DNA from 2 places in the Variovorax sp. 350MFTsu5.1 genome. Region 2 is predicted to be linked to the other one. Evidence: riboswitches for the same ligand, from Rfam matches in the RefSeq annotation. Region 2 holds a riboswitch; the other holds the start of a gene.
The links. Region 2 has a riboswitch for thiamine pyrophosphate ahead of ABL843_RS14095 (purine-cytosine permease family protein). Riboswitches for the same ligand answer to the same signal wherever they lie in the genome.
Positions count from the first base shown of each region.

Region 1: another riboswitch for thiamine pyrophosphate. It lies ahead of thiC (phosphomethylpyrimidine synthase ThiC); the one in region 2 lies ahead of ABL843_RS14095 (purine-cytosine permease family protein).

Region 1 covers NZ_CP157620.1:6,110,236-6,125,976, reverse strand. Annotated here, with positions in the region: gene ABL843_RS27820 (DUF6036 family nucleotidyltransferase) at 1-527, shown strand, start outside; gene ABL843_RS27825 (hypothetical protein) at 1-4, shown strand, start outside; gene gmhB (D-glycero-beta-D-manno-heptose 1,7-bisphosphate 7-phosphatase) at 524-1,102, shown strand; gene ABL843_RS27810 (lysophospholipid acyltransferase family protein) at 1,102-1,875, shown strand; gene ABL843_RS27805 (M48 family metallopeptidase) at 1,921-2,895, shown strand; gene thiC (phosphomethylpyrimidine synthase ThiC) at 2,928-4,811, opposite strand; TPP riboswitch at 4,901-5,006, opposite strand; gene ABL843_RS27795 (YchJ family protein) at 5,048-5,467, opposite strand; gene ABL843_RS27790 (response regulator transcription factor) at 5,656-6,396, shown strand; gene iaaH (indoleacetamide hydrolase) at 6,410-7,930, opposite strand; gene ABL843_RS27780 (metallophosphoesterase) at 8,029-8,868, opposite strand; gene ABL843_RS27775 (acyl-CoA dehydrogenase family protein) at 8,870-10,000, opposite strand; gene ABL843_RS27770 (hypothetical protein) at 10,036-10,569, opposite strand; gene ABL843_RS27765 (glutamate carboxypeptidase) at 10,575-11,825, opposite strand; gene ABL843_RS27760 (acetyl-CoA C-acyltransferase) at 11,914-13,098, opposite strand; gene aceK (bifunctional isocitrate dehydrogenase kinase/phosphatase) at 13,149-14,969, opposite strand; gene can (carbonate dehydratase) at 15,013-15,741, opposite strand, start outside.
Region 2 covers NZ_CP157620.1:3,102,180-3,117,920, forward strand. Annotated here, with positions in the region: gene ABL843_RS14015 (sensor histidine kinase) at 1-240, opposite strand, end outside; gene ABL843_RS14020 (response regulator) at 281-967, opposite strand; gene ABL843_RS14025 (helix-turn-helix transcriptional regulator) at 1,093-2,094, opposite strand; gene ABL843_RS14030 (GFA family protein) at 2,200-2,604, shown strand; gene ABL843_RS14035 (CsgG/HfaB family protein) at 2,638-3,531, opposite strand; gene ABL843_RS14040 (hypothetical protein) at 4,002-4,220, shown strand; gene ABL843_RS14045 (GreA/GreB family elongation factor) at 4,236-4,637, opposite strand; gene ABL843_RS14050 (AraC family transcriptional regulator) at 4,977-5,837, opposite strand; tRNA gene ABL843_RS14055 (tRNA-Asn) at 5,970-6,045, opposite strand; tRNA gene ABL843_RS14060 (tRNA-Asn) at 6,211-6,286, opposite strand; gene ABL843_RS14065 (TonB-dependent siderophore receptor) at 6,335-8,494, opposite strand; gene ABL843_RS14070 (thiamine phosphate synthase) at 8,500-9,435, opposite strand; gene ABL843_RS14075 (thiazole synthase) at 9,432-10,244, opposite strand; gene thiS (sulfur carrier protein ThiS) at 10,263-10,466, opposite strand; gene ABL843_RS14085 (FAD-dependent oxidoreductase) at 10,463-11,554, opposite strand; gene thiD (bifunctional hydroxymethylpyrimidine kinase/phosphomethylpyrimidine kinase) at 11,590-12,438, shown strand; gene ABL843_RS14095 (purine-cytosine permease family protein) at 12,383-13,726, opposite strand; TPP riboswitch at 13,803-13,903, opposite strand; gene ABL843_RS14100 (adenylate/guanylate cyclase domain-containing protein) at 14,102-15,741, shown strand, end outside.

The DNA.
Region 1 (15,741 bases), 3.0 Mb from region 2:
GTAGCGAAGCCGAGCATGTGCTGCGCGCGGCCGCAGCCATTGCGCAGGAGCAGTCGTTTGTCGTGATCGGCAGCCAGGCGTTGCTCTTCCTGCTGGAGGATGCACCGCCGAGCCTGCTGGTGTCGCGGGAGCTCGATCTCTATCCCGCCCTGCACCCCGAGAAGTCCGATCTGATCGACGGTGCCATCGGCGCACTGTCCAGCTTCGACGACACCTTCGGATACCACGCCGATGGCGTCGGCCCCGAGACGGCAGTGATGCCCGGCGACTGGATGCAGCGTGCCAGTCTTCACTACTTGGGTGACCTGACGGTGGTCTGTCCCGATCTGCACGACCTGGCGCTGTCGAAGTGCGTGGCGGCTCGCGAGAAGGATGCCGACTTCGTGCGCGAGTTGCTCAGGCTCGACTTGGTGAACACCGCCGTCCTGCACGAACGTGCTGCCTTGCTGGACGGGGCGAAATATCCTGTGGCGCAGATCGACGACTGGATCGGGCGGCGCAGCATCGAAGCGGGGAAAAGCTCATGAAACTCGTCATCCTCGACCGCAATGGCACGCTCAACGTGCACCGCGAAGACTTCGTGAAGAGCGACATCGAGTGGACGCCGCTGCCCGGTGCGCTGGAAGCGGTGGCGCGGCTCAACCATGCGGGGTGGCACGTGGTGATCGCGTCGAACCAGTCGGGCCTGGGGCGCGGCCTGTTCGACATGGCCTCGCTCAACGCGATGCACGCCAAGATGCACAAGATGCTCGCGGCCGTGGGCGGCAAGGTCGACGCGGTGTTCTACTGCCCGCACAGCCCCGACGAGAACTGCGACTGCCGCAAGCCGAAGCCGGGCCTGTTCCTGCAGATCGGCGACCGCTACGGCATCGATCTCAAGGGCATCCCGACCTGCGGCGACAGCCTGCGCGACCTGCAGGCCGGCGCGGCGGCCGGCTGCGAGCCGCACCTGCTGCTCACCGGCATGGGCGCGGCCTGCCGCGGCGTGGATCCGCTTCCTTCCGAATACCCGGCGAACACGATGGTCCACGACGACCTCGCCGCCTTTGTCGATTTTCTGCTCGCGCGAGAAGCGCGGGATGCACTGCAGGTGGCTGTCTGATGGCGTTGTTCCGTTCCGTTCTCCACGCACTGTGGATGCTCGTCACCGTGGTGCCCTGGGGCATCATCATGTGCGTCAGCTCGCTCTGGAAGCGCGGCGTGCCGCTCTACTGGATGGCCGTGCGGTGGCTGGGCTGGGCCATCGGCGGCGCGCGGGTGCTGCTGGGCATCAGGACGCGCGTGAGCGGCATGGAGAACCTGCCGACCGACAAGCTCGCCGGCGCGATCCTGCTGGTGAAGCACCAGTCCACGCTCGAGACCTTCCTCATGCCCACGCTCATGCCGCACCCGCTGGCCTACGTGTTCAAGAAGGAGCTGCTCTACATCCCCTTCTTCGGCTGGGCGATGGCGCGGCTGGACATGATCCACATCGACCGCAGCCAGCGCGCGCAGGCCTTCAACAAGGTGGTGAACCAGGGGCGCAAGCTGCTCGCGCAGGGCATCTGGATCATCATGTTCCCCGAGGGCACGCGCATCCCGCGCGGGCAGAAGGGCACCTACAAGAGCGGCGGCACGCGGCTGGCCTGCGAGACCGGCGTGCCGGTGATTCCGATCGCCGTGACCTCGGCCAAGGTCTGGCCGCGCAAGGCCTTCATCAAGCGCCCCGGCGTGGTCGACGTGTCCATCGGCCCGGCCATTCCCAGCGTGGGCCGCAAGCCCGACGAGCTGATGCGCGAGGTCGAGGAGTGGATCGAGGCCGAGATGCGCCGCCTCGACCCCGAGGCCTACGCGAACAGCCCCTCCCGGCCCGCCCGTCAGGAAGCGGTGAGCTGACGGGCGCAGGCCGCCGGTAGAGCGACAGAAACCAGAAGGCCCGCCATGGGGGGATTGCTCCGGTTCACGATGGACCTGTTCGAGGGGCTGGGGAGCGAGTTCGCGCCCCCGGCGCCCGCGCCGGCACGTCCGCGCCGTCCGAGGAAGCCGAAGCCGGCGGTACCGCCTTCCGTGCTGCCGGACGCGGCCATCCTTCCTCCCGCGCCCGTCGATCCGGATGCGCCGCCCGCGGTGCCGCTGGCCGACACGCTGACGCTCGCGAACTTCGCGCACCCACAGGCCACGCGCGAAGTGGTGCTGGGCTCCGCGCGCGTGGCCTACGAATTCAAGCGCGGCAAGCGCAAGACCATCGGCTTCCTGGTGGGGGCCGAAGGGCTGTCGGTGCGCGCGCCGCGCTGGGTGGCGCTGCGCGATGTGGATGCGGCCATCCACGAGAAGTCGGACTGGATCCTGCGCAAGCTCACGGAGACGCGACAGCGCCTCGCGCGCGTGGAAGCCACGCGCATCGAATGGAAGGACGGCGCAGCCTTCCCGTTCCTGGGCGAGCCGGTCGTGATGCGGCTCGATCCCAAGCACGGCTTCGCGAGCGTCGGTGGCACGCTGGACGCGGCCACCGAGGAAGGCGCGCCGCGCATCCTGCGGCTGGCCGTCTCGCAGAACGCCGAGCCCTCGCAGATCCGCGACGCCGCGCAGGCCTGGCTCATGCGGCAGGCGCGCAAGCTGTTCATCGAGCGGCTGGACCACTTCGCGCCGCTGCTCGGCGTGCAGTGGCAGAAGCTGTCGCTGTCCAACGCGGCAACGCGCTGGGGCAGCGCCAGCGCCGACGGGTCGATCCGGCTCAACTGGCGGCTGATCCACTTTCGGCTGCCGGTGATCGACTACGTCGTGGCGCACGAACTGGCCCACCTGCGGGTGATGGACCACTCGCACCGCTTCTGGGAGACCGTGGAGAGCGTGGTGCCCGACTACGACGTGCTGCGGCAGCAGCTCAAGGACGAAGCGGTTCCACGCTGGAACTGAGGCCGGGGCGCCCCGGCCCCGGGGTCAACGCTTCAGGACACGGCCTTGATGGGGATGTACATCTCACCCCCGCCCGCCATGAACTCCTTCGACTTCTCCTCCATGCCCTCGCTCATTGCCTGATCCTCGGCCACGCCCTTCTTCGCGGCGTACTCGCGCACTTCCTGCGTGATCTTCATCGAGCAGAACTTGGGGCCGCACATCGAGCAGAAGTGCGCCACCTTGCTCGAATCCTTGGGCAGCGTCTCGTCGTGGAATTCGCGCGCCGTGTCGGGGTCGAGGCCGAGGTTGAACTGGTCCTGCCACCGGAACTCGAAGCGCGCCTTGCTCAGCGCGTCGTCGCGCGAGCGCGCGCCCGGGTGCCCCTTGGCCACGTCCGCGGCGTGCGCGGCGATCTTGTAGGCAATGATCCCCTGCTTCACGTCGTCGCGGTCGGGCAGCCCCAGGTGCTCCTTCGGCGTCACGTAGCACAGCATCGCGGTGCCGGCCCAGCCGATCATGGCCGCGCCGATCGCGCTGGCGATATGGTCGTAGCCCGGCGCGATGTCGATGGTCAGCGGGCCCAGCGTGTAGAAGGGCGCCTCGTGGCAGTGCCTGAGCTGCTCGTCCATGTTCGACTGGATCATGTGCATCGGCACATGGCCCGGGCCTTCGATCATGGTCTGCACGTCGTGCTTCCAGGCGATCTGCGTGAGCTCGCCCAGCGTGCGCAGTTCGGCGAACTGGGCCTCGTCGTTGGCGTCGGCGCCCGAGCCGGGGCGCAGGCCGTCGCCGAGCGAGAAGCTCACGTCGTAGGCCTTCATGATGTCGCAGATGTCCTCGAAGTGCGTGTAGAGGAAGCTCTCCTTGTGATGCGCGATGCACCACTTGGCCATGATCGAGCCGCCGCGCGACACGATGCCCGTCATGCGGTTGGCCGTGAGATGGATGAAGGGCAGGCGCAGGCCGGCGTGGATGGTGAAGTAATCGACGCCCTGTTCCGCCTGCTCGATGAGCGTGTCGCGGTAGATCTCCCAGGTCAGGTCCTCGGCCACGCCGCCCACCTTCTCGAGCGCCTGGTAGATGGGCACGGTGCCGATCGGCACGGGGCTGTTGCGCACGATCCAGTCGCGCGTGGTGTGGATGTTCTTGCCGGTGGAAAGATCCATCACGTTGTCCGCGCCCCAGCGGATGGCCCACACCAGCTTCTCCACCTCTTCCTCGATGCTCGAGGTGACGGCCGAGTTGCCGATGTTCGCGTTGATCTTCACCTTGAAGTTGCGGCCGATGGCCATCGGCTCGACTTCGGGATGGTTGATGTTCGCGGGAATGATCGCGCGGCCGCGCGCCACCTCGTCGCGCACGAACTCGGGCGTGATGATGCGCGGAATGCTCGCGCCCATCGGGTTGCCCGCCACGCGCTTCGCGCGCTCCTCGTTGGCGAGGTACTCGGCCATCCATTCGCGCTTGCCGTTCTCGCGCAGGGCGACGTATTCCATTTCGGGCGTGACGATGCCGCGGCGTGCGTAGTGCATCTGCGTGACATTGCCGCCCGACTTCGCGCGGCGTGGCGTGCGCTGCAGCGCCGAGGCGCCCGCGCGCAGTTCGGCCAGGCGCTGGGCGTCGCGGTCCTCGTTCTTGGCGCCGTCGTCCAGCGCATGGTGCACGCGGCCTTCGTAGCTCTCGGTGTCGCCGCGTTCGGCGATCCACGCGCCGCGCACGTCCGGCAGGCCGCGGCGCACGTCGATCTCGACCTTCGGGTCGGTGTACGGGCCGGAGGTGTCGTAGAGCGACACGGTCTCGCCGTTGGTCAGCTGCACGTCGCGCACGGGCACGAACAGGTCGGGCCGGCTGCCCGGAATCACGCACTTGTGCGACGCGGGAAAGGGCTCGCGCGTCAGCGAAAGCAGCGAGGTGAACTTGTCGGGGGCATTCATCGGAGGCACTCCTTGTTGAGGAAAGGGTGCTCCGCAATCGCTCGGTGGTCTTCGGCAGAAGCCCGTCACGGGAAGGTGGACGGACCGAAGTCAGGGAGTGCAGCTCTTCTTACGCCGGTATGACCCGGATCAAGTTCGCGGGTCGGCAGCTTTGCCATCTCAGCACGCCACATGCGTGCACCCCGGAGCGGGGCCGATTGTGCGAGCCTCGGCCCGGCGCGTCAACCCGCGGGTTGTTACCGCAGGTCGCCGTCGAGGTAGTACCAGCGCCCGTCCTCGCGCACGAAGCGGCTGCGCTCGTGCAGGCGCGTGGCGGCGCCGGAGGGGCCGCGCTGGCGCGCGACGAACTCGACCTCGGCGTGGTCCGCATCGAGCACCGACCGGGCGCGGACGTCCAGCCCGAGCCATTTGACGCCCGGCTCGAACTCGATGGAGGCCGGGCGCTTCGAGGGATGCCAGGTGGCGAGCAGGTACTCGCCGCGCTCCAGCACGAAGGCCGAATAGCGCGAGCGCATCAGCGATTCGGCATCGGGCGCGGGCGTGCCGTCGAAATCGTCGAGATAGCGGCCGCAGCATTGGGCATGGGCGACGGGCTTGTCGCGGCGGTCGGTTCGGCCGCAGGGGCAAGGCCCGGAGAAAGGGACGGAGGCACTCATGAAGACTGCTATTGGAACACCCCGCGGCCCAGCCTCCGACAGGGCAAGCCCGGAGCCGGTGAAGGCCGCTAGCGGCGGATGGGCTCCTGCAGCGCCTGCGCACCGGCCGGCCCGGTCCCCGGGCATCCACCCTTGGCGCGGCGCTTGCTAAACGATAGCGTTGCCCTAGCCCGTCGAGAAAGCCCGCGATGTACCTCACAGCCCCCGAACAGCAGGCCCTGCGCGGCGTCTTCGCGCTGCTGGCCGAGGACGACCGTGGCGAGCGGGAGATCCGCGAGCGCCTCGGCCAGGCGCTGCTCGACCTGCTGCACGCCGACCAGTTCGCCTCCTTCGTTTGGAACGCGGCGGGCAACAGCTTCGGCTCGCGCGTGGCGATCCACATGGACCCGGCGAACCTCGACACCTATGCGCAGTGGCACCAGCACCACGACCCGATCACCTTCGTGCTGCAGTCGCGCCGCCGTGCCACGCGTGTGACCGAGGTGATGCCGCAGCGCGAGCTGATGCGCACGCCCTTCTTCAACGACTTCCTCGCGCGCGACGGCCTGCACTGGGGCATGAACCTGCATGCCTTCGAGGGCGACCGGGCACTGGGCGACCTGCGCATCTGGCGCCGCAAGGGGCGCGGCGATTTCGGCGATCACGAGAAGGCGCTGCTGGACCTGATCGAGCCGGCGTTCATCGGTGCCTTGCAGCGGGCACAGCGTGCCGCTGCAACAGCCATTCCTTCATCGCATGCACCAGCCTCCTCCGATGCGCTGCTGAGTGCGCGCGAGCAGGAGGTGGCCCGCTGCGTACGCGAAGGGCTCACCGACAAGGAGATCGCGCGGCGCATGGCGGTGAGCGTGCCCACCGTGCGCACCTACCTGCGCCGCATCTTCGACAAGCTGGGCATCGAGCGCCGCTCGGCGCTGGCGGCCTTGCGCTGACAGCCGCAGCCAGTCACTTCGGCGCGGGCAGCCGTCCCAGCACCTTCTCCACCGCGAGGCCCACGGCCAGCAGCCTGCGGTCGCTGCCGGCGGGGCCATCGAGCTCCAGGCCCACGGGCAGGCCCGTCGTCGCGCCGATGCCCGAGGGCAACTGGATGCCGGGGATGCCGGCGTTGCTGCCAGGGTCGGTGTTCTGGATCAGCGCGCCGAAGTTCTCGGGGCTGCTGGCCTCGGGCGCGGCCGCCAGCGCCACGCGCGGCACCGTCGGAAACACCAGCGCGTCGAGCCTGTTCTTCGTGAAGGTGTCGCGATACAGCTTCTGCAATGCGGGGCGTGCGACGCGCATCGCGTTGTCGTAGACCGGCTTCGCATCCACCACGCCGCTGGGCGCCGGCAGCTTGCGCGGGATGACGAAGGCTTCGAAGGTGCCCTTGACGTCGGGGCTCGCGATGCCGGCCGTGAGCTGCGCGATGTCGATGCCGGTGCGGTATGTCGCGAGATAGGCCGCCATGTCGTCGTTCGCCTCGTAGAGCGCGAGCGGGAAGCCGACGGCGCCGTTGAGCTCCATGAGCTTCGGCATCTCGACGTTCACCAGCGTGACGCCGGCAGCGCGTAGCTTTTCGAGCGCGGCATCGGTGGCCGCGCGCGTGTCGGCATCGAGATTCGCCTGGAAGGTCGGCACCACGCCGAGGCGCACGCGCTTGAGGTTCGCGGGCTTCGGCGGTGCGCCGCCGGCGATGACGCTGTCGAGCAGCGCCACGTCGGCCATCGACTGTGCCATCGGCCCGGCGGTGTCGCGCGTATGCGAGATCGGCGCGATGCCCTGCTGCGGATAGCGGCCCACCGACGGGCGCAGCGAGGCGCAGCCGTTGAATGCGCAGGGAATGCGCACCGAGCCGCCCGTGTCGGTGCCCAGCGCCGCGGGCACCATGCGCGCGCCGAGTGCCGAGCCGTTGCCCGAAGACGACCCGCCCGCGATACGGCTGGCGTCGTAGGCATTGCGCACGCCCACCTCGGTGCCGGTCTGGAAGGCGGGGTTGTAGCCGGTGACGCCGAAGGCCAGCTCGTGCATGTTGGTCTTGCCGAGCACGACGGCGCCGGCCGCGCGCAGCCTGGCCACCACCGGCGCATCGGCGGCAGGCACGAAGCCCTTGAGCGCCGGTGTGCCGGCTGTGGCGGGCAGGCCCTGCACCTGGATGTTGTCCTTGATGGCCACCGGAAGCCCCGCCAGCGGCTTGCAGGCACCGCCGCGCTTGCGCTGCGCATCGGCGGCGCGCGCCTGCTTCAGCGCGCCGGCCTCGTCGAGGGTGATGAACGCGTTGAGGTTCGATTTCGCCTTGGCCTGCGCGATGTAGGCGGCTGTCAGCTGCTCGCTGGTGACGGTGCCTGCGCACAGCTGCCGCACGGCTTCTGTTGCGGTCAGCGTCGCGATGTCGGGCGTCGCCGGCTGGGCCTGGGCGGAGAGGGCGAGAGCGACGGCGGACGGCACAAGGGCCAGCCGAGCGGCAAGGGAAATGGATTTCTGAACGGTCATGGCAAAGGCCTCCGGGAAAGAGGCGGCCATGGTGCGCCGGCGCGCGGCGCCTGTCTGTCATCCAAACCGATGACAGGCGGCAGAGGCTGCCCGCAGCTCTACCGGAACATCACCCACTCGGGTCGCATGTTGAAGCGCACCGGCAGGATGCTGACGCCCAGCCCGCTGGTGACGTACATGCGCCGGCCCTTGTGCGCGATCCAGCCATAGGCCCACTCGCGCGGGGCGGCGCCCGGCACGATCAGCGCGCCGTAGCCGGGAATGCTCACCTGCCCTCCATGCGTGTGCGAGGCGACCACGAGGCCTCGCGTGCGAGGCATGGTCGCGAAGCTGAAGGGGTCGTGCATCATGACCAGCGTCGCCGCATCGGCGGGGATGCCGGCCAGCGCGCGCATCGGATCCGAATGGCCGGTCGAATGGTCTCCGATGCCGGCGACCCAGATGTCGTGGCCGGGCAGGCGCGCCGAAGTGTTCTCCAGTACGCGGATGCCCTGCGCGGCCAGTGCCTCTGCGGTGCGCTGGCCGCCGTGCCACCAGTCGTGATTGCCCAACACCGCGTACACACCCTGCGGCGCCTTCAGCTTGCCGAGCACGGCGGCCATGTCTTCGATGGGCAGGGGCTCGTCGTCCTCGCCGGTGCCCGCGAGGAAGTCACCGGGCAGCAGCACCACGTCGGGCTGCGCGGCGTTGATCTCGTCGATGATGCGCGCGGCGCGCTCCACGCTGGTGATGCGCCATGCCGAGCGGGATGTGAGGTGCCAGTCGCCAGCCACCGCGACCTTCAGGCCGGCGGGCGCCTGCCATTGCGCCGAGCTCAGGGGCTCGACGCGCGCGGCCACCCAGCGTGGCTCGACGGCGAAGCTCCAGACGGCCAATGCCGCGAGCACGAATGCCGCGGCGTACCACCAGCCCGGGCGTCGCCCTCGGCGCGCGCTCACGTCACGCCAGCGCGCGCTGGATCAGCAGCTTCTGGATGTCCGAAGTGCCTTCGTAGATCTGGCACACGCGCACGTCGCGGTAGATGCGCTCCAGCGGAAAGTCGTTCACGTAGCCATAGCCGCCCAGCGTCTGGATGGCTGCGCTGCACACGCGCTCGGCCATCTCGCTGGCGAACAGCTTGGCCATGGCGGCCTCTTTCAGGCAGGGCAGACCGGCGTCGCGCAGGCTGGCTGCGTGCCAGATCAGCTGGCGCGCGGCCTCGATCTGCGTCGCGCATTCGGCAAGGCGGAAACCCACGGCCTGCTGGTCGAAGATGGAGCCGCCGAAGGCCTGGCGCTCCTTGGCGTAGGCCAGCGCGGCGTCGAAGGCGCTGCGCGCCATGCCCACGCTCTGCGCGGCGATGCCGATGCGCCCGCCTTCCAGCGCGCCGAGCGCGATCTTGTAGCCCTCGCCCTCCGCGCCGATCAGGTTCTCGCGCGGAATGCGGCAGCCGTCGAAGTTGATCTGCGCGGTGTCGCTGCTGTGCTGGCCGAGCTTGTCCTCCAGCCGCGCGACGTTGTAGCCGGGCGTGTCGGTGGGCACGATGAACGCGCTCATGCCGCGCTTGCCAGCACCCTTGTCGGTCACCGCGATGACGATGGCGACCTGCCCGTTCTTGCCGCTGGTGATGAACTGCTTCACGCCATCGATCACGTAGCCGTCGCCGTCCTTGCGCGCGGTGGTGCGCAGGCTCGACGCATCGCTGCCGGCCTGCGGCTCGGTGAGGCAGAAGGCGCCGAGCATCCGGCCTTGCGCCAGCGGCTCGAGCCACTGCTTCTTCTGCTGCGCGTTGCCGTAGCGCATGAGGATGGCGTTGACCGGGCAGTTGGTCACGCTGATGGCGGTGCTGGTGCCGCCGTCGCCGGCGGCGATTTCCTCCAGCACCAGCGCGAGCGTGAGGTAGTCGAGGCCCGCGCCACCATGCTCCTCGGGCACGCAGATACCGTAGGCGCCCAGCGCCGCGAGGCCCTGATGGGCTTCCTTGGGAAAACTGTGTTCGCGGTCCCACTTCGCGGCGTTGGGCCAGAGTTCGGCTTGCGAGAAATCGCGCACCGCGTCGCGGATGGCTTCCTGGTCAGGGGTCAACAGCATTTCAATCCTTCATGGCCTGGCAACGCAGGCCCCTTTTACTTTGAATACTCCACGATGAACGCCTTCGATGTGCATGCAGGTAAGAACGTCCAGTTGCCTTTCGCAAGCGTTACCAGCGCTTCCACAAAGTGGGCGCTGACGAATTCGACGGCCTTCTTGTCGAGCGAGGGCACGTGGGAGCGAAGCGTCGACAGAATGGATGCGCGTTTGTAGTAGGCATCCATGTGCTCATTAACTTCGATCTTTCGAATGTCTGCGCTTAGCCCCGCATCGGACGGCGAGTCTTTTCCCAGCTGATCCAGAAAGCCGCCGCAAGCGATCACCTGTTCACGAAATACGAAGACCATGTCGCTGTCGGCTTGGGCACGCTCTCCAGCGTCCATCCGGTCTGGCCACACCATCAGATGCCGTGACTTGTCGTAGAGCAGCTCTCCGAGAACCTCAGCTGTCAATCCGCCAATGCGAATGGTCTCGCCATGAGCTAGATTGCACGCCAACAAAGTGCCTGCCACCAGACCGGCAAGCGCTGCACGGGATGGTCTTAGGCATATGAATCGACGTGGATTCATGGACTTTATTTCCCTTGGCCGAGATCCATGATCAGCCGGGCGGCCATGTACAGGCGGCGCGGGATGGCGCTGATGTCCACGTACTCCGCCTTGTCGCTGTGGTAGCCGAAGCCCGGCAGGCCCAGGCTTTCGATCACGGGCTTGCCCGAGAGCGCCGCATAGGCGGCGTCGGTGCCGCCGCCGGTGCGCTCTTCAACGCCCAGCGTGCCACCGGCTTCCTTGTAGTAGGCCACCGCCTTGTCGACCAGCTTCTTGCCGCCTTCGCCCGCGTTGAAGGCCGGACGGCCGCGCGTGACGATCACCTTGACGTCGGCCTCGGGCAGCTTCTTCTGCTGCGCGCGCTCTTCCAGCGTCTTCATGGCGGCGTCGAAGTCTTCGTTGCGCGCGTAGCGCACGTCGGCGTTCAGCGTGGCGCTGGCGGGGATGATGTTCGAGACGTTGCCGGCCTTGGCGATGGTCCAGTTGAAACGCAGGTTCTTCGACTTGTCGTCGATGTTCATCGTTCGCAGCACCAGGTCGGACGCCTCGACCAGCGCGTTCACGCCCAGCTCCGGCGCGGCACCCGCGTGCGAGGCCTTGCCGGTGATGTTGACCTGCACGTAGGCGATGCCCGAGGTGCCGAGCGAGAGCTTCTCGTCGCCGGCGCTGGTGGGCTCGAAGGAGAGCACGTAGTCGGCCAGCTTGGCTTCTTCCTGGATCAGGTCGCGCGAGCCGAAGGAGCCTTTTTCCTCGTCGGTGTTGAACAGCACGGTGATGGTGCCGTAGTCGCGCACGCCATAGTCCTTCAGCAGCTTGAGCGTGTGCAGGATGACCGCGTTGCCGCCCTTGTCGTCGGCGATGCCGGGGCCGTAGGCCTTGTCGCCCTCGACGCGGAAGGGCGCCTTCGCGAGGATGCCCTTCAGGTAGACGGTGTCCATGTGCGACATGAGCAGCAGGTTCTTGCCGCCGCGGCCCTTGATCTTGCCGACGATGTTGTCGCCCACCACGAGGCCGGCCGACTTGCTGCGCGTGACGGTGAAGCCCAGGTTCTTGAGCTCGGCTTCGAGGTAGTTGCCCGCGGCGGCGATGCCTTCGGCGTCACCGGTGCCGGTCTCGATGTTGACGAGCTTCTCCAGCGTCTTGATCACCGCAGGCTGCTCGTCGGTGGCGGCCTGGAACAGCACGTTGTCGCGCTTCTGGGCCCAGGTGGCGGCGGGCGCGACGAAGGCGGCGGCCAGCAAGGCGGCGAGGGCGGTACGGTGGATGGAAGGGCGCATGAAATCTCCTGCTCTACGCATTTGTATGTATGTCTGTCCGTATGAAAAAAGCCGGGAGCGCCCTGATCGGTCGCTGCCGGCCCTGCTCTTATAGCAATTCGAGTGCCACGGCCGTGCCTTCGCCGCCGCCGATGCACAGCGTTGCCACGCCGCGCGTCTTGCCGCGCGCCTTCAGCGCGTGGATCAGCGTGACCATGATGCGCGCGCCGCTGGCGCCGATTGGGTGGCCCAGCGCGCAGGCGCCGCCGTGCACGTTGACGATGTCGTGCGAAACGTCGAGTTCGTGCATCAGCGCCATCGGCACCACGGCGAAGGCTTCGTTCACTTCCCAGAGGTCGACGTCGCGCGCCTTCCAGCCGGTCTTGGCGAAGAGCTTCTGCACGGCGCCGACCGGCGCGGTGGAGAACCACTCGGGCTGCTGCGCGTGCGTGGCATGGCCGACGACGCGGGCGATGGGCTTCGCGCCGATCTTCTTCGCGTGCGACTCGGTCATCATCACCAGCGCGGCCGCACCGTCGTTGATCGAGGAGCTCGATGCGGCGGTGATGGTGCCGCCGTCCTTCTTGAACGCGGGCTTGAGCGTGGGGATCTTGTCGAGCTTGACCTTGCCCGGGCCCTCGTCGACCGAGATCACGGTCTCGCCGCCGCGGCCCTTCACGGTGATGGGCGCGATCTCGTCCTTGAAGAGGCCGGTGTCGGTGGCCTTCTTGGCGCGCTCGACGCTGGCGATGGCGAAGGCGTCCTGCTGCTCGCGCGTGAACTTGTACTTGGCGGCGCAGTCCTCGCCGAAGGTGCCCATGCTGCGGCCGGGCTGGTAGGCGTCTTCGAGGCCGTCGAGCATCATGTGGTCGAAGATGCGGTCGTGGCCCATGCGGTAGCCGCCGCGGCCCTTGAGCATGAGGTAGGGCGCGTTGGTCATGCTTTCCATGCCGCCGGCCACCATCACCTCGTGCGTGCCCGCCAGCAGCAGGTCGTGCGCGAGCATCGCTGCCTTCATGGCCGAGCCGCACATCTTGCTGAGCGTGACAGCGCCCGCGCTGTCGGGCAGGCCGCCCTTGTAGGCCGCCTGGCGCGCCGGGGCCTGGCCCTGGCCGGCCATCAGGCAGTTGCCGAACAGCACCTCGCCCACGCTGTCGGGCGCGATGCCCGCGCGCTCGACGGCGGCCTTGATGGCGACGCCGCCGAGGTCGTGCGCGGAAAGGGAGGCGAAATCGCCCTGGAAGCCGCCCATGGGGGTGCGGGCGGCGCCGACGATGACGATGGATTCGGACATGGAAGTCTCCTTCGGAAATGTGAAAGCGGAATCGGAAAAGAAACGAGGGGTCAGAAGTGCGTCGCGTGCCCCTCGTGCCTGAAGCGCTGCGACTCTTCGTAGGGGAACACGTCCAGCATCTGCCCGGCCTGGATGCGTTCCTTGTGGTGCTGCCAGAAGGCGGCGTCGAGCAGGTCGGCGTGGTGCGCCATGAAGGCCGCGCGCACGTCCTTGTTGCCCAGCAGGAAGGGTTCGAAGGTTTCGGGGAACACGTCCTTCGGGCCCACCGAATACCAGACCTCGCCGCTCATCTCGTCTTCCTCGTTGCGCGGCGTGGGTACCTTGCGGAACTGGCAGTCGGTGACGTACTCGATCTCGTCGTAGTCGTAGAACACGACCTTGCCGCCGCGCGTGACGCCGAAGTTCTTCCACAGCATGTCGCCGGGGAAGATGTTGGCGGCCACCATGTCCTTGATGGCGTTGCCGTATTCGACGACCGCATGTTCGAGCTGGTCCTTCGCGCGCTTCGCATGCGCCGGGCTCTCGGGGGCGGCCAAGGTGTCGAAGGCTTCCTGCAGGTAGATGTTCAGCGGGATCATGCGCCGCTCGATGTAGACGTGTTTCACCACGACTTCCATCTCCCCGTTGCCGTCGCGGTCGCCGATTTCCAGCTGGCTGGGCGCGAACCTGCGGATCTCCTCGATCAGCTCGGGCTCGAAGCGGTCGAGCGGAAAGCCCACGTCGCTGTACTCCAGCGTGTCGGCCATGCGGCCCACGCGGTCGTGCTGCTTCACGAGCATGTACTTGCCCTTGATCTGCTCGCGCGTGGTGTCCTTCTGCGGCGGATAGAAGTCCTTGATGACCTTGAACACGAACGGGAACGAAGGCAGGTCGAACACCAGCATCACCATGCCCTTGATGCCGGGCGCGATGCGGAAGCGGTCGCTCGAGTAGTTCAGGTGCGAAAGAAAGTCGCGATAGAAGAGCGTCTTGCCCTGCTTGGCCAGGCCCAGTGCGTTGTAGATCTCGGCGCGCGGCTTGCGCGGCATGAGCGAGCGCAGGAACTGCACCCAGGCGGAGGGCACCTCCATGTCGACCATGAAGTAGGCGCGCGCGAAGCTGAAGAGCATCTGCAGGTCGTCCTCGCCGAAGAGCGCCGCGTCGATGTAGAACCGGCCGTGGCTGTCGTGCAGTATGGGCAGCGAGAAGGGCAGCTCGGTGAAACCGTTCATGATCTTGCCGACCACGTACGCACCCTTGTTGCGGAAGAACAGCCCCGAGAGCACCTGCAGCTGGAAGTTGGCGCGCAGCTTGACCTGGTTGAAGCGGCCCAGGATGACGTGCGCCACGCGCTCCGCGTCACGCCGCTTGCTGGCGAAGCTGCCGATCAGCGCGAAGTCGTCGAGCATCTGCTCGACGGTGTCGGCCAGCGTCTCGGGCTTGGGGTAGTAGGGGCGGTAGGTGGGCGCGCCCCGCGGCTCGATGTACTCGGTGCTGATGGCCGGGCGCACGAAGATGAAGTCGTTCTGGAAGTACGCCCGATGCAGGATCTTCGTGGTCACCGAGTTGAAGAAGGTCTCGGCCAGCTCGGGCTGGTGATGGTCCACCAGCAGGCCGATGTAGTGCAGCTTGATCTGGTGCCACACGTCCATCGGCTGGTCGCCTGCCTTGAACTCTTTCTCGAGCCGGGCCACGGCCTCGCTCACGCGCAGGTCGTAGAACTCGATGCGCTCGCGCTGCGCGCGCTGCTGGCCATGCCAGTCGGCGGTCTCGAAGCGATGCTTGGCGCGCGCCGACTCGGCCCTGAACAACCGGTAGTGCCGGTTGAAGCCGTCCATCATCGCCTTCGCGATGTCGTAGGCCAGCGGCGAGTCGAGGCGCTGCGGGAACATGGCGGCGCGAGACTGCGGATGAAAGGCTGCGAGCTGCCAGGTATCAGGCCGGCTCGGAGCCGCTGTTCGCGGCCTGGGCCCCGATCGAACGCACCACCTCGCCCGGCTTGCTCCACTTGTGGCGGATGCGCTGCACGGTGGCCTTGTAGGCGGCGTCCAGCGGCTGGGTGCCGTCCACGCTCAGGCCCAGGTCCTGCAGCAGGCCGTCGTGCACGCCGAAGGTCCAGCCGTGTATCTTGACCTTCTGGCCGCGGGCCCAGGCATCGACCATCACGGTGCTGACGGCCACGTTGACCACCTGCTCGGCCACGTTGAGTTCGCACAGCGCATCGACGCGGGCTTCCTCGTCGGGCAGGCTCTCCAGCATCACGTGGTGGCGGTCGCGCACGTCCTGGATGTGGCGGATCCAGTTGTCGGCCAGGCCGATGCGCGCGCCGCTCAAGGCGGCCTTCACGCCAGCGCAGCCGTAGTGGCCGACCACCATGATGTGCTCGACCTTCAGGTGCTCCACCGCGAACTGGATCGCCGAGAGCGCGTTGAGGTCCGAGTGCACCACGATGTTGGCCACGTTGCGGTGCACGAACACTTCACCCGGTTCCAGGCCGGTGATCTGGTTGGCGGGCACGCGGCTGTCGGAACAGCCGATCCACATGTAGCGCGGCGTCTGCTGCTTCACCAGGCCGGTGAAGAAGCCGGGCCGGTCGCGTTCCATCTGCGCGGACCAGGCGCGGTTGTGGGCGAAGAGGTCGTCGAGGTTGTCGGATTTTTCGGA
Region 2 (15,741 bases):
CAGCGCGGCGGGCTTGCCGGCCGGCACCGCGGAAGCGGGAAGTTCGATGCGGTAGGTGGCCTTGCCGCCGCGCCCGGGGAATTCATGGTCCCAGCGGAAGGGAATCTCCACGCGTCGCTGCTGCGCCGGCAGGCCGTCGGGTTCGAGCACCGCCTCGGCCGAGGCAACGTCGAAAGCGTCGGGCGATTCCGCTGCGTCGGCATGGGAGGCCGCCGACGCCAGGGCGAGCCACAGGCACAAGGCGGCGAGCAGCAGGCGGCAGAGGCCGCCGGCGGTTACGCTAGGGAAGCCAGCCGAGGTTGCGGGCCTCGAACACAGCTTCCGATTTGTTGTGCACATCCAGCTTGCCGTAGATATTGCGGATATGGGTTTGGACAGTCGAGGCCGAGACTCCCATCTGCACACCGACTTCGACATAGGTGAAACCACGAGAGACCAGGTCGAGCACCTCGAACTCGCGCGGCGACAGGCGCTCGGGCACGACCGTCGGCGTGCCAGCCGCCTTGGCCGCGGCCTGTTCCCTGGGCGCGCCGCCCGAGTGCGCCTGCCAGCGGCGCAGCAGCTTGCGCGCGATGACCGGCGACATCGGCGAGCCGCCGGCGCGCAGGTGGCGGATGTGGGTGGCGAGGTCGGCCTCGGTGCCGTCCTTCAGCAGGTAGCCGCTGGCGCCGGCCTCGAAGGCCTGGACCATGTTGGCCTCGTCGCCGAAGATCGAAAGCACCATCACCGCGCAGGCCGGCTGCATGTTGCGGCACTGGCTGATCACCTGCAGCCCGGGGCGGTCGGGCAGGCCGAGGTCCACCAGCAGCACGTCGATCGGGTTGTCGACCAGCCAGCGCAGGATGTCGCTGGCGTTGGAGGCGCTGTAGGCCAGGCTCAGGGACGGGTCTGCGTCGACCACGCGCGAGATGCGCTCGCGCATGCCGGTGTCGTCTTCGACGAGGGCGACCTGTGTTTCCGCAGTCATGCGTGGACCGGGCCCGGAAAGAAGCTGCATGCGCTCATGCATGGCGTGGTGACAGGGCGCATGGGGGAAAAGACCTGGGTTGCTGATGCCGCAAAGGGTAGGGGGCTGCCCGCTCGCTGCCCATCCTATATACGGGGGAGGCGGCCTACCGCTTTCGGTGGCCTATGGGATGTCTTGCCGGTTGCCGCCCTGGCCAGCCGCCCTGCCACGAGCGCGATGTGCCCGACCAGCTCCAGAGGCGACTCGACCTCGAAATCGTGCGGCAGGCAGCCCAGCCACACGGCCAGCGCATCGAGCGAATTGGCCGCGGTGGCGATGCGGGTGGAACCGTCGCCGACAGCCTGCGGCGTGCCGCCGACCCAGCCGAGATAGGGCTCCAGCGCCTCGACGGGTGCATGCACCACGATCTGCGCATGGTGCAGGTAGGGCGACACCTTCAGTGCGTGCTCCATGTAGGCGGCCACGTCGCCATGGGGCAGCCGGCGCGGCGTGAAGCGCTCGCCGGTGGGCACGGGCTCGACGATGCGGTCGAGGCGGAAGGTGCGCCAGTCCTCGCGCGCCACGTCCCACGCTAGCAGGTACCAGCGCCGGCCCGTCTGCACCACGCGATGCGGCTGCGCCGTGCGCTCGGTGAGGGCGTCGTGGTGGTCGCGGTAGCCGAAGCGCAGTTCGAGCCGGTCGGTGCAGGCTTCGGCGAGGAAGGACACGGCCTTCAGGCGCACGGGCGATTTGTCGTGCATCACCGGCACCACCGATGAGCGGACGCTGTCGAGCCGGCGGCGCAGGCGCGGCGGCATCAGCTGTTCGAGCTTGGCCAGCGCGCGCATCGAGGCGTTCTCGATGTCGCCCGAGGCGCCCACCGGGTTGCCCAGGCCGAGCGCGACGGCGATGGCTTCTTCGTCCTCGAGCAGCAGCGGCGGCATCGCGGTGCCAGCGCCGAGCCGGTAGCCGCCGGCCACGCCCGAGGTGGAATCGACCGTGTACCCCAGGCTGCGCAGGCGGTCGACGTCGCGGCGCAGGGTGCGCTCGGTGATCTCGAGCCGGGCGGCGAGGTCGGCGCCCGTCCAGGAGCGTTGCGCCTGGAACAGGGAGAGAAGCCGGATCAGGCGTGCGGTGGCGGAAAGCATGCGCGCATCATGCCTTTGATCGAGGACAGAATCTGTCCGCAATGGGTCGTAGCCTCGGTTCTTCTCTCAACCACCTCCGCACCGCGGAACACAGGACGAAGACCCATGAAGAAGACGTACAACGGCAGCTGCCATTGCGGCAAGGTCCGCTTCCAGGCCCTGATCGATCTCGCCGAAGGCACGGGCAAGTGCAATTGCTCGATCTGCACCAAGACCCGCGCATGGGGCGCGATCGTGAAGCCGGATGCCTTCACGCTGCTTTCGGGGGAGGAGGACCTGTCGCTGTACCAGTTCAACTCGCACAGCACCGAGTGGCTGTTCTGCAGGAACTGCGGCGTGCGTTCGTTCGGGCGCGGCAACGTGCCCGAGATCGGTGGCGCCTATGTGAGCGTCGCGGTGAACTGCCTGGACGACGTGACGCTGGAGGAACTGTCGACGGCGCCCGTCCGGTACATGGACGGGCGCAACAACAACTGGTTCGAGGCGCCGGCCGAGACGCGCTACCTCTGAGCGAGGCGGGTCGGCCGGCGGGTTGCTGCCTTCTTACTTGCGGCGGCGGGTTGCCGGCGCGGCGCCCGGTGCCGAGGTCTGCGAGGGAGCGGCACCGCCGTCCACGCCCAGACGACCGCCGCCGCCCAGGCCCTGGCCGCGCACCGTCTGCGCCTTGTAGTTGCGCAGCGAGCGGACCATCTGGTTGAAGGCGTCCATGAAGGCCGCCGCGATCACCTTGCCCTGCGGCGTGCGGGTGTAGCCGCCGATGCCACCGGCGGCGGAGAGGCCGCCCAGGCCGGCGAAGCCCGCGAAGTCGGTCTTGGAAGCACTGCCTTCGGCGGCTGCGACCTGCACGCCCGAACGGTTGTCGATCAGCGTCAGGAGGGCGCTGGCTTCCTTGGTCTGCAGGCTCGCGCCGAGGCTGGCGATGGCGCGGCCGCGGCCGCCGCCCACCAGGCCGCCGAGCGCGCCGCCCAGGCCGCCGGCATCGCTGTTGCTGAACACGATCTCGGGCGACAGGCCGTAGTCGGAAGCGACCATCTGGCCGCGGCCGAAGTTGCTGCCGCCGCGCATTTCGCCCGACTGCATCAGCGCGCGCTCGCGCGTCATCGCGTTCATGCCGGCTGCGCTGCGCTCGACCACCACGAAGCAGTTCGACTGCTGCACCAGCAGGCGCAGCAGGTTGGCCGTGGGAGGCAGCTTGTACTCGCCGGTGAGGATGGTGTACCAGCCCGCGTTCACGTTCTCGATCAGCGAGACCGTGCCCAGCGGCGAATCGCAGCGCTCGAGCTGGCTGCTTTCGCCGGAGGTCGCGGCGCCGGCGGCGCTGCCGGTGGCCACGGTCTTGGCCGACTGGCTACCCATTTGCATGTCCATGGTCTGGCAACCCGAAAGGGCCAGCAGGCCGGCGAGTGCGCTTGCGAGAGAAAGTTTAGAAAAAGCCATGTCCCGATCTGTCAAGTGAAAAGAATGCGGCGCCCGTTGCGGACGTCACTTGTCAAGATCGAAGATGGATCTGCCCTGGCCTGTATGACCTCCCGATTCGACGCGCCGCCGGCGACCGCGCGACGATACGACCCAAGATTCAGGCACGCCAGTGCCGAAAGTCATGTGCATTCACGCGCGGCCCGGCCGTGTGTTTTCCACCGCGCGGGCGGCGGCGTATCGGCCGGACTCCGAAGTGTGGGAGGTGCGGGCCGCAGCAGCCCCTGTCCTCGATCGCCCGGCCGCGACGTCGGGCAGGCGCACTGCGCTTGGGGGACGGGCGGGTGGGGCGCGGCGATTCTATTACTCTGGAAACTTTTAGGAACACCGTGAAACAACGAGAGCTTCCGTACCAATGGCTCAGGAGGGAAAAGCCGCGGGATGCGCTGTCCCGAAAGTTACATTCGGGCCTTCACTTCCAGGAGTTTCAGATGGCGACCAAGAAGAACATCGTTGGAGAAGCAGCCGCGGAACTGACCCGCCAGCAGGTGCAACAGGCCCTGGCCATTGCGGGAGCTTCGAACTTCAGCGCAGCGGCCGACCCGGCTTTCGTCGGCTCCATCCTGGTGGCCCTGGCAGTCAACACGAACTCGGTGAGCGCGACCATCGACAGCGCCAAGGACCGGACCAGCGCGGTGATCAAGCACTGAAAGAAACGGCCTGCCTCAGCGCGTGTAGTCGCCGCTGGCCTCGGGCTGGAAGAGCACTGCGGTCACACGTGCAGAGCGCTCGATGCCGTTGGGCATGCGCCAGCAGGCGAGCGCCCCGGTCTTCACCCCCAGCAGGCCGATGCCGACGGGCGACAGCACCGATACGAAGCCAGCGCCCGGCTGCGAGTCGCCGGGATAGCACAGCGTGATCTGCTGGCGCTGGCCCGTGGCCGGGTCCTCGATCTCGACCTGGGAATTCATCGTCACGAGGTCCGGCGGGACTTCGCGCGATGGCAGCACGTCCGCCGCGTCGAGCAGTTCGGCGAGTGCCGGTGGGAACTGGTGATCCGCCAGTTTGCCGAGGCGGACGAAGTCGAGTTCGGTGAGCGTGCGCTCCCCGTGAATGGTGGCAAGCATGAAGCACTCCAGTTGAGTGCGGCGCCGTCAGGAACGAAGGAAATGAACGGCGACGCGGCCGCGCGGCGGGTGCCCGGCGGTCAATGGTTCGCGCATCAGAAGGAAGGGTAGCGGACCGCCGGGCTCAGGAAAGTGCGCAGGTGCGTCGGTAGGCCGCCATCGTCGCCACGGCACCGGTACGCGCTGCTTCGAGCGCAGCGTGCTTGCGGGAGTGGAACGAACGGGCCATCCGCACGAGTGTAGGGATGCACCACGAGCCCATCAAGCAATGGCCCCGCATGTACTGCCGTTAAGCGCGGCGGACATGGGCTCATCGCGTTCCAGCCGCGCTAGCCGGTTTCACGGCGTGCCTGTGCGGCGGATCGGAATCAGCAGGTCGGTGCGAAGCTCGGCCTGCGAGACCTGCCGCGGCGAGTTCAGGTAGTGCTCCAGTGTTGGCCGGTCGTCGGGCTCGTAGCCGCTGGCGGGCAGCCAGCGGATGTAGAGGGCGCGCACGGCAGCGTTGATCTGCGAGTACGGGCCCGCGAGCCGATGCGCCGCGTAGCAGCCGCCGGGAATGTCGAGCATCTCGACTTCGGGGACTTCCGGCCAGGCATCGGGAGAGTCGACGGCGGCGTAGTACCTGAAGCCGATGCTGCCCTCCGGCTCGTCGAAAGACGCTCCCCAGCGGTCCGTGATGCGGGCCGTGCCGGCGTGCTGGCGCAACCGCCGATGAGTGTGAGGGATGGTCGAGAACGGCCCCTGGTGCCGCAGCGCATGCAGCCGTCGCGTCGGGTGTTCGACGATGCGCACGGCTGGCGCGGCGACGCCGTCATCGGGTTGAGGCAACGCATCGACATCGAGAATCGCCCGCACCATCTTTTGCTGGAATGCGCGCGGCGACTGTCCGGTGAACTGGCCGAAGGCGCGCGTGAAGGCCTGCGGGCTTTCGTAGCCCACGGCCAGCGCGACCTGCGTGATGCTCTGGTCGCCGGCTTCCAGCAGCCGGGTGGCGAGCGCCAGTCGTACGCGCCGCACTGTGGCCGCCACGGTTTCTCCGGCCACGCTCGCATAGACGCGGTGGAAGTGGAAGGGCGAGAAGTGCGCGAGCCGCGCGAGGTCTTCGAGCCGGTGCTCGGCCATCGGATCGGCAACGATGGCCGCGACGGCGCGCGCCACGCGGGCGCGGTAGTCCTGCTCGATCCGGCGGCTGCTTTCCATGCGCGCGAGTGTGCGCCTTTCGTGCGAGGGGCACTTAGCCGACTTTGCTCACATGGGTCAGCGGAGCAACCAAAGAAAAAGCCCGCTGTCCGTAAAGACAGCGGGCTCTTCAGAGGCCTTGCGGCTTGATGGTGGCTCCTCGACCTGGGCTCGAACCAGGGACCTACGGATTAACAGTCCGGCGCTCTACCGACTGAGCTATCGAGGAACAAGCCTTAAATTATATGCAATGGATTTGCCGATCTCGGCGCTTCGACTGCATTTTTTGCATCGATGCGACGATTGCCTGCAAGAAACACCGCGCACCACTTCAAATGAAATGCCCCGCTACCTTGTGGGTAGCGGGGCATCCAGAGGCCTTGCGGCTTTGTGGTGGCTCCTCGACCTGGGCTCGAACCAGGGACCTACGGATTAACAGTCCGGCGCTCTACCGACTGAGCTATCGAGGAACAAGCCTTAGATTATAGCGTCATTTTTCATGACTTTCGGCAACGCGTTCAAAGTGCAACGCTCAGCCCCAGACGCAGCGTGCGCGGCGCGCCAGGGAACAGGTAGACATGCCCGAACTGGTAGGGCGATTCCTTCCAGTAGCGGCGATCGAACAGGTTGTCGACCGACAGCGTCCAGCTCGCGTTCGCGCCGCGCAGCTTCGTGTCGTAGCGCAGCACGGCATCGACGCGCGTCCACGAGGGCAGCGTGATCGAGCCATCAGGCAGCACGTTGCGGCGGCCTTCGTACGAGAGCTGTCCCGCAACCTCGAGGCCCGGCACCGATGCGAAGCGGTAGGCGGTCTGCGCGCGCAGCACCTGCTTGGGCACGTTCGTGGGCGACTCGCCGTTGAGCGCCGGATTGGCCGTGCTCCCGCGCCGCTTCGCATCGATCAGCGTCACGCTGCCACCGATGCGCCAAGGCCCCTGGTTCCACTGCGCACCCGCTTCGAGACCACGATGCACCGCCTTGCCGTCGTTGCGCACCTCGCACAAGCCGCTGCACAGGTCCATGTTGGTCAGCGGCCGCGAGATGTCGAACCATGCGAGCTGCCAGTTGAAGGCGTCGTTGCCGCCCTTGAGGCCAAGCTCCCACTGACGCGAGCGCAGCGCGGGCAGGGCCTGCCCCGCGTTGCTGTACTGCGAGATCCTGTTCGGCACCACCTGCGACTCGACTCCCCGCCCCCAGCTCGCATAGGCCAGCAGCCCCGGCTGGAAAGCGTAGCTCGCCGCTATCCATGGCGTGGTCACGTCCTGCTTGTAGCCGGTCGGATTCGAGCCGTCGTTGCCGATGCTGCTGCGGTCGAGCCGCGTATGGCGCGCGCCGAGCCACGTGGTGAAGCGCTCGTTCCAGCGGATCGCGTCCTGCACCGAGAACTCGGTCGATCGCTCGTCCCGGTTGGTCTGCGGCGTGGTGGCATCCGGAGCCGGCGGCACGACGGCCGTGCCCCAGATGTTGCCGGTGCCCGCGTAGTTGTAGGCCTGGTTGTCGAAGCGATTGCGCACGCGGCTCTGCATCAGCCCGAAGCCGAGTTCGTGCCTCACGCTGCCCGTCGTCACGTTGCCTTTCAGATTGATGCTGCCGGCCGTCAGCGTGCGGCGCTCGTTGTCGCTGCGGAAGTCGTAGACGTCGAAGGTGCCATCGGAGCAGTAGCGGTCGTAGTTGCCTTCGGCGCCGCAGCCGAAGGCATAGGCCAGTCGGTCGTCGCTCTTCAGCCGCTGCTGGCCGATCTGCGCGCTCCAGCGCCAGTCGGCGTTCAGCGCCTGGCTGAAGCGCAGCGTGCCCGTCAGCGCCTTGAACACCGAGGGCTGCGACCACGGCTGGTTGTTGAGGTTGATGCGCGGATCCACCGGCGCCGGCAGCACGCTGCCCAGCAGGCTGTAGCCGTTCTGGCTGGGCTGCGTCTTGCGGCTTTGCTCGATCTCGAACTCCAGCACCGAGTCGCGCGTGATGCGCCAGTCGGCTGCGAGCGAGAACAGGTTGCGGTTGCCGTCGAGGTTGTGCGTCAGCGGCTTGAGGTTTTCGCTCGCCACGTTGATGCGGTAGCCGAACTGCCTGTTCTCGCCGAAGCGCCCCCCGAGGTCGATGGCGCCCAGCAGGCTGCCGCGGCTTGAAGTCTCGATGCGCACCGTGCGCAGGTCCTGCTCGGTGGGCCGCTTCACGACGTAGTTGACCAGCCCGCCCGGCGCGCTGGTGCCGGCCTGTATGCCGCTGGTGCCGCGCAGAATCTCGACGCGCTCCTTGTTGTCGAGCGGAATCGATGTCTCGGCGCTGATCGGCAGGCCCTCGCGCCGGTAGTTGAAGCGGTTGTCGAGCACGAAGCCGCGCACCGTGAGGTAGTCCCAGTAGCCCGCCGAGTTGTAGGCGTCGGTCACCGAGGCGTCGAATTGCGTGAGGTCAGCGAGCCGTCGCGCGCCGCTGGCCTGCAGTTGCTGGCTGTCGATCACCGTGGCCGAGATCGGCAGCTCGCGCAGCGGCACGTCGCCGAAGCCGCTCACGTCGGCCTGCGACGCGGCCGTGCCTTCGCTGACGGTGATCTCCGGCAGCGCGGATTGCTGCTGCGCATGCGCTGAACATGCCGCCGCAAAGAGCATGGCTGCCAGCGCACGCGAGACGGGAGACAGCCGATGCCGGCCGGAAGAATCGAAGGGAAGCTCTGTCTTTTTCATTCTGTTCATTTGCCCGCAGCGGCATCGATGGCGGCGATCCATTGTGCAGCCGTGGCTTCCGGGTCGTCGGCCGCGACGAGCGCGCGCACCACGGCGACGGAGCCCACGCCGGTCGCCAGCACCTCCGGCAGCCGCACCGCATCGATGCCGCCGATGCCGACCTGCGGATAGCCGCGCAGCAGCCGCGCATAGGCGCCCAGCCGCGCCACGCCCTGCGGCGCGGTCGCCATCTTCTTGAGCGTGGTCGGGTACACCGCGCCCATGGCGATGTAGCTCGGGCTTACCTTGTCGGCGCGCACCATCTCCGCATAGCCGTGGGTGCTGACGCCAAGACGCAGGCCGGAGGCGCGCAGCCGGTCGAGGTCTTCGGGCGAGAGCGCGTCGAGATCCTCCTGGCCCAGATGGATGCCATAGGCGCCGGCCGCGATGGCCACCTGCCAGTGGTCATTGATGAAGAGCAGCGCGCCGGTACCTCGCACCGCCTCGACGGCCGCCTGCACCTCGCGTTCGATGGCGGCGCCGTCGTCCGACTTGAATCGCAGCTGCACCGTCGGCACACCCGCGCGCGCCATGCGGCCGACCCATTGGGCATCGGGCAGCACGGCATAGAGGCCGAGCCGCTCGGGGCAGGGCGGAAACGCGTCGTCGCGCGCGGTGGGCGGAAAGGGGCGCATGCCGAAGTCCTCCGGCGCGTCGGGCCACAACGCAGCATCGAAGCTGCTCAGGCGCTTTGTCTGCGCGGTCCATGCGAGGGCCAGGCATTCGGCGTCGATCTCGATGAAGCCGAGTGCGGAACACGCGCGCTTGGCGCCGCGATACACCGGATCGTCGGAAGAGAAGCTGGGCGCGCTCACCGGCGCCGACGTGATCGCGCCGAAGCGCAATCCGTGCGCAGCGACGATGGCCTGCGCGATGGCGCCGGAGTCGAATGTGGTGCTCATGATTCGTGGTGCCAGAAAGGCGTGCCGAGCACGGGCGTGCTGGGTTGCGCGGCCTCCTGCGCGGCCATGGCGCCGGCGCGATGCGCGCTGCGCCCGGCCTGCACCGCGTCGGCGAAGGCGCCGGCCATCGCGACCGGGTCCTGCGCCAGCGCGACGGCGGTGTTGAGCAGCACGCCGTCGTATCCCCACTCCATCACCTGGCAGGCGTGCGAAGGCAGGCCCAGGCCAGCATCCACCAGCATCGGCACCTTGAGGCGGTCGCGCAGCACCTGCAGCGCGTAGGGGTTGACCGGTCCGCGGCCGGTGCCGATGGGCGCGGCCCAAGGCATCACCGCCTGGCAGCCGACGTCGACCAGGCGCTGGCACAGCACGAGGTCCTCGGTGCAGTAGGGCAGTACCTTGAAGCCCTCGCGGATCAACTGCGAGGCCGCGTCGACCAGGTTCAGCGTGTCGGGCTGCAGCGTGTAGTCGTCGCCGATCAGCTCCAGCTTGATCCACGGCGTGTCGAACAGCTCGCGCGCCATCTGCGCGGTGGCGACCACCTCCTGAATGCTGTGGCAGCCGGCGGTGTTGGGCAATACCGACACCGCGAGCTTGCGCAGCAGCTCCCAGAAGCCGTTGCCGAGCTCGCTGTTGCCCGAGCCCTGGCTGGCCGTCTGCCGGCGCAGCGAGGCAGTGAGCATCGCAGGCTTCGCGCGCTTCACGGCGGCTTCGAGCAGGTCGGGCGAGGGGTAGCGCGCGGTGCCCAGCAGCAGGCGGCTGTGGAAGGTCTCGCCGTAGAGCACCAAGGGGTCGTTCGGGGTCGTCATTTCTGTTGTCTCCATCAATCAGCCGCCCGTCACGGGGCGGATCACTTCGACGCGGTCTTCGGGTTTCAGCGCGCGCGTGGCGTAGGCCGAGCGCGGCACGAATTCGCGGTTCACGGCCACCGCGAAGGGCGGCGTGGCCTGCAGCGCGGCCAGCGCGTCGGTCAGCATCGCCTGGTCGGGCAGGGTGAAGGGCTTGTCGTTGATCAGGATGTTCATCGTCATGTGTCTCGGGTCTCCATGCCGAAGCTCTCCGCAAGAGGCGAGCGGCCCTGCGTCAGAACCTCCATCGCCGCGTCGAGCATCGCGGGCGCGATCATGAAACCGTGGCGGTACAGGCCGTTGATCTGCAGCACGCGCGGTTGCGGCAGGCGCAGGGCAGGGAGGTTGTCGGGCAGCGTGGGCCGGCACTGCGTCGCGATCTCGACGATGCGCGCCTCGGCGAAGCCGCTGTGCACCGCATACGCGGCACTCAGCAGTTCGAGCGTGGAGCGCACGCTGGCGGGCGACATGTCGTCCGACTCGATCTCGGTCGCGCCGATCACGAACAGGTTGCCCGGCTTGGGCGCGATGTAGAGCGGGTAGCGCGGATGCACGAGGCGCGTCGGTCGCTTCAGGCTCACCTCGGGCGCATGCACGCGGATCACCTCGCCGCGCACACCACGAAGAGCATTCCACTGCGGACGGGCGCCGAGGCCGCGGCAGTCGATTACCCAGTCGGGCTGGCCTGTCGTTCCGGGCGAGAAGTCCGAAGGCGTACGCGGCGATTGCCAGTGCAGCGTGACGAGAGGGCTGCTCTCGAGCGTGGCGAGCAGCGAGGCCAGCAGCGCGCGGTTGTCGAGCTGGCCTTCGCCCGGAAGGAACAGGCCCTGAGCGAAGCGCTGGCCCAGCGAGGGCTCCAGCGTGGCGATCGCGCGGGCGTCGACGGATTGCATCGGCGCCAGCTCGGGCACCTGCGCACCGGTGTTCGCGAGCACGCGGGCGAGCCGCGTTGCTTCGGCCGCGTCCTGCCGATGCCAGAGCACCAGCGTGCCTTCGCGCTGGAAGAACACGGGCTGTGCCAGCGGCGCGAGCAGCTCCGGCCAGCGCGCGAGCGCGTGCTGCCCCATGCGCACGACAGACACCGGTGCGACGGCCGATTCGGCCAGCGGCGCCAGCATCGCGGCGGCCACGCGCGCGGCAGCGCCTTCGGCCTCGGCGCTGCCGGCCTCGAACACATCGACCTTGCACCCGGTCTGCGCCAGCGTCACCGCCATCAGCCGGCCCATGAGGCCTGCGCCGAGGATGGCGACCGAGTCGAAAGGAAGGCTCATGCCAGGGCTCCTTCGCGTCGCCGATAATTTTCGGCATGACCCAAGAGCCCACTCAGCGCTACGCACGCGTGCTTTCCGTCGCCGGTTCCGACAGCGGTGGCGGCGCCGGCATCCAGGCCGATCTCAAGACCTTCGCCGCCCTGGGCTGCTACGGCATGACGGCCATCACCGCGCTCACCGCGCAGAACACACTGGGCGTCTCGGGTATCCACGGCGTGCCGCCCGATTTCCTCAGGGCGCAGATCCAGGCCGTGGTCGAAGACATCGGTGTCGATGCCGTCAAGCTCGGCATGTTGCATGCGCCCGAGGTGGTCGAAGTGGTGGCCTGGGCCATCGACCGCTACCAGCTGAAGAACGTGGTGCTCGACCCCGTGATGGTCGCCACCAGCGGCGACCGCCTGATCGCTGCCGAGACGGTGCAGGTGCTGGTGCGTGAGCTGTTCCCGCGCGCCGTGGTCGTCACGCCCAATCTCGACGAAGCCGCCTTGCTGGTCGGCCGTGCCATCGAAGGCGTGGATGCACTCGACGGCGCGGCCGACGAACTGCTGGCGCTCGGCGCGAAGGCCGTGCTGCTCAAAGGCGGCCATCTGCCGGGCAACGAAGTGGTCGACGTGCTGCTGCAGGCCGGCGGCGAACGCAAGCGACTGGCCTCCGGCCGCATCGAAAGCCGCAACCTGCACGGCACCGGATGCACGCTGTCGTCTGCCATTGCCGCGCACCTTGCGCTGGGCGCGACGCTGCCCGAGGCGGTCGAGAGGGCGCGCGCCTACATCCTCGGCGCGATGGCTGCAGGTGCAGACGTGAAGATCGGCGCGGGTCATGGCCCGCTCAACCACGGCTTTGCGCCAGTGCCGACGCACCGGCTGCCGTTGAAGGCCGGCTGAGCCAGGCCAGCGCGAAAGTCGCGGCCAGTGTCGGCAGCGCGGAGCCGAACTGCGGCGCCCACTTGGCAAGCGCGTGATATGCGGCGATGCCCGCGATCCAGATCAGTGCCGCGCCGAAGTCGATCTTGCGCCGCGCGCCTTGCGGCGATACCGCCTCGCCGCTGCCCAGCCGGCCGATGATCACCCCATACAGCGGCACGAATACCGAGCTCAACAGCAGCAGGAAGGGCTCCAGCGTGTGCATCGGCAGCACCAGCGCCAGCGCGATGCACAGGGCAGCCAGCAGCAGGCCCCAGCGCTTCACGCTCCAGCGCGGCAGCAGGCTGTGCGTGGAGACCGAGCCCGAGTAGACGTCGCCGTACGCGTTGTCTAGCTCGTCGATGAGGATGAGGCCCAGCGCCACCAGGCCGCCCTGGGCCAGCAGTAGCGCGGTGACGAGGCCCGTGCCCGGTTCGGCCACGCTCACCACCATCACGCCCAGCGCATAGCACCAGACGTTCGCGACCGCGTAGCCGATCCAGGTGCCGCCGAATGCGCCGCCGAGGCCGCCGGAGCTGCGCTTGCCGTGCCGCGCATAGTCCGCCACCAGCGGCAGCCACGACACCGGCATCGCGATCACCAGGTCGAGCGCACTGAACATGCCCATCGTGCCGTCGCCGGGGCGCGCCCAGAAGGCGTCCAGCCCCTTGGCCTGCAGTTGCGCCGCGAACTGCCACGTGAGCCACAGCAGCGACAGCACCACCAGCGGCAGCCCGAACCGGCTCACGAAGCGCCGCACCAGCTTCACCATCGAGCCGGCGAGCAGCGCCAGCAGCACCGCGCCCCACAGCAACGTCGTCAGCACGCCGCCCCAGAAGCTGCCCAGCGCCGGCCCCACCACCGTCTGGCCGATGGCCTGCGTGCCTTCGCGCATCACCACGAGTTCGAAGGTGGTCCAGCCCACCAGCTGCACGATGTTGAGCAGCACCGGCAGCCGCGCGAAGGCACTGCCGTAGGTGGCGTGCATGAGGCCGGCGCTCGCCAGGCCGCTCTGGCAGCCCAGCCGCGCGGTCCAGGCCAGCAGGCCCGCGCCGATGCAGGAGCCGAGCACGATGGCGATCGCTGCGTCGCGCGTGCCCGCGGCCGGCACCAGGTAGGCGCCGATCTGCATCACAAGCAGGCCCACGCCGAGGCTGAACCAGAGTGAGGCATGGTCCTGCCAGCCGAACACGCGCCGCGAGGCGGGCAGAGGCGTCAGCGCCTCGTTCGAGACGCCAGCGGCATCGTTGTTCTTGTCGTCGTGTGCCATCCGTTTGCTCCAGTGCAAAAGGTTTGGCAGGTGGGCGAGGCCCCAGTGGCGCGGCTTTCACGCGAGAAGGCGCGAGAGGCCACCGGACCAGCTTCCCTGCGCGAGGATTACCTCAATCAGGTTCAAAGGGACTTTCTCAGCCGGACGGCAAGCCGCCCAACACCCCTAGCAAGTACGCCGCGGCAAACCCGTGGCGCGGAGCCGATTTTATGCGGGGCCGGGAAGCCGCGACGCCAGGCATGCCTTTGCGGGCAGGGAAAACCCTCGGCATGCGGATGCGCGGCGCGAGAATCGACCGCCGAGGAAAACGACGGCAGAAGAAACGGGAGCGCATGCCGATAAGCGTGCAGAAACAAGAAATGAAGAGGAGCTTGCATGGTCGATGAGGATTTCAAGGGCACCCGCCTCAGGCGGTTCAGGGTCGACGTGGGGACCATCATCTGCGCGGTGGCGCTGGTGCAGTCGCTGCTCCTGGTGGCCTTCGGCTACTGGGCCGCCGAGAGGCTGGTGTCGAGGCTCGGCACCGCCGCGCACAAGATCAACCACGACCGGGTCGAGGACAGCGTGCTTGCCTTCCTCGCGAAGACCGAGGCGGCGATCCGTGCGATCGCCGATTCACCCAGCGTCCACGTGTGCGGGGAGGACGGCGAGCAGACCGCCGAGATGCTCTGGACGCTGCTGGAGCAGACGCCGGAAATCGACAGCATCAACGTGGCCACCGACCACGGCCACGTGCTGATGGCGGTGCGCTACCCGGTGCCGGCCATCCGCCAGGTGCTGCGCGCCGACGGATTCAGCACCGAGACCTGGCACTACAAGGACTCGCCGGACCGGGACGGCGGCGACGCGAAGCAGCGTTTTGCGACAACATCGATCTCGGCCTACCGCAGCGACTTCGATCCCGAGAAGCGCACCTGGTACCTGGAGGCCATGAAGGCGAAAGGACCGGTGTGGACCCAGCCATTCATGATGAGCGACTCGCAGGAACTGGCCGTCGGGCACGCGCGGCCTTCGGCGCGCGCCGACGACGAAGGGCACACGCGGGGACTCGTGGTCGATGCCAACGTGTCGCTGGGGCATCTGTCCAGGCTCGTGGGCGCCTTCGGTGCGCAGGGCCATGGCGAGAGCGCCCTGATGAGTTCGGACCACCATGTGATCGCGCGCAGCGACCATCCCGATCCGGTGCGCGAGCTGGAATCGCCAGACAGCGGCGTGCTCGGCGCCATCCATGCGCACATGCTCTCGGTCAGCACGGCAGGCGGGGCCGACGACCAGGCCTTCTCCATCGAGCACGAAGGCAGTCGCTACCTCGTGCAGACCTCGCACCTGCCGCACACCCGGTGGCAGCTCGTGAGCTGGGAGCCCGAGGAGCTGCTGCTCGGTGGCCTGCAGCGCTCGGTGCTCTGGTCGCTGGCGCTGACGGTCAGCTTCCTGGCGCTGGCGCTCATCATTTCGCTGCGGTTGTCGAAGCTGGTGACCGGGCCCATAGAGAACCTCTCGCGCGTCGCGCGCCGCATCGGGCGGCTGGAACTCGACGATCTGCCGATCGAGCCGAGCCGGGTGCTCGAGGTGCAGCACCTCAACCAGGCGCTGGACGAATCCGCGCGCAGCCTCAAGGCCTTCAGCAAGTTCGTGCCGGTGGACATCATCCGGCAACTCGTCGCGGAAGGGCACGCGCTGGGGCCGAGCGGCTCGCCGAAGCGCATCACCGCGATGTTCACCGACGTGGAGGGCTTCACCAGCATCTCGGAGTCGATGCCGGCCGAGGTGCTCGTGCGCCAGCTCACCGAGTACTTCAATCTCGCCGCCGGCATCTTCGCGCGTCACGGCGGCGTGATCGACAAGTTCATGGGCGACGGCATCATGGTGCTGTGGGGCGCACCCACCGAACTCGAGGATGCTGAGTACCGCGCCTGCCTGGCGGCGATCGAGCTGCATGCCGAGATGAACGCGCTCAACGAGAAGTGGCGCGCCGAGGGTCTGCAGGAGTTCCGCACGCGCGTGGGCATCCACAC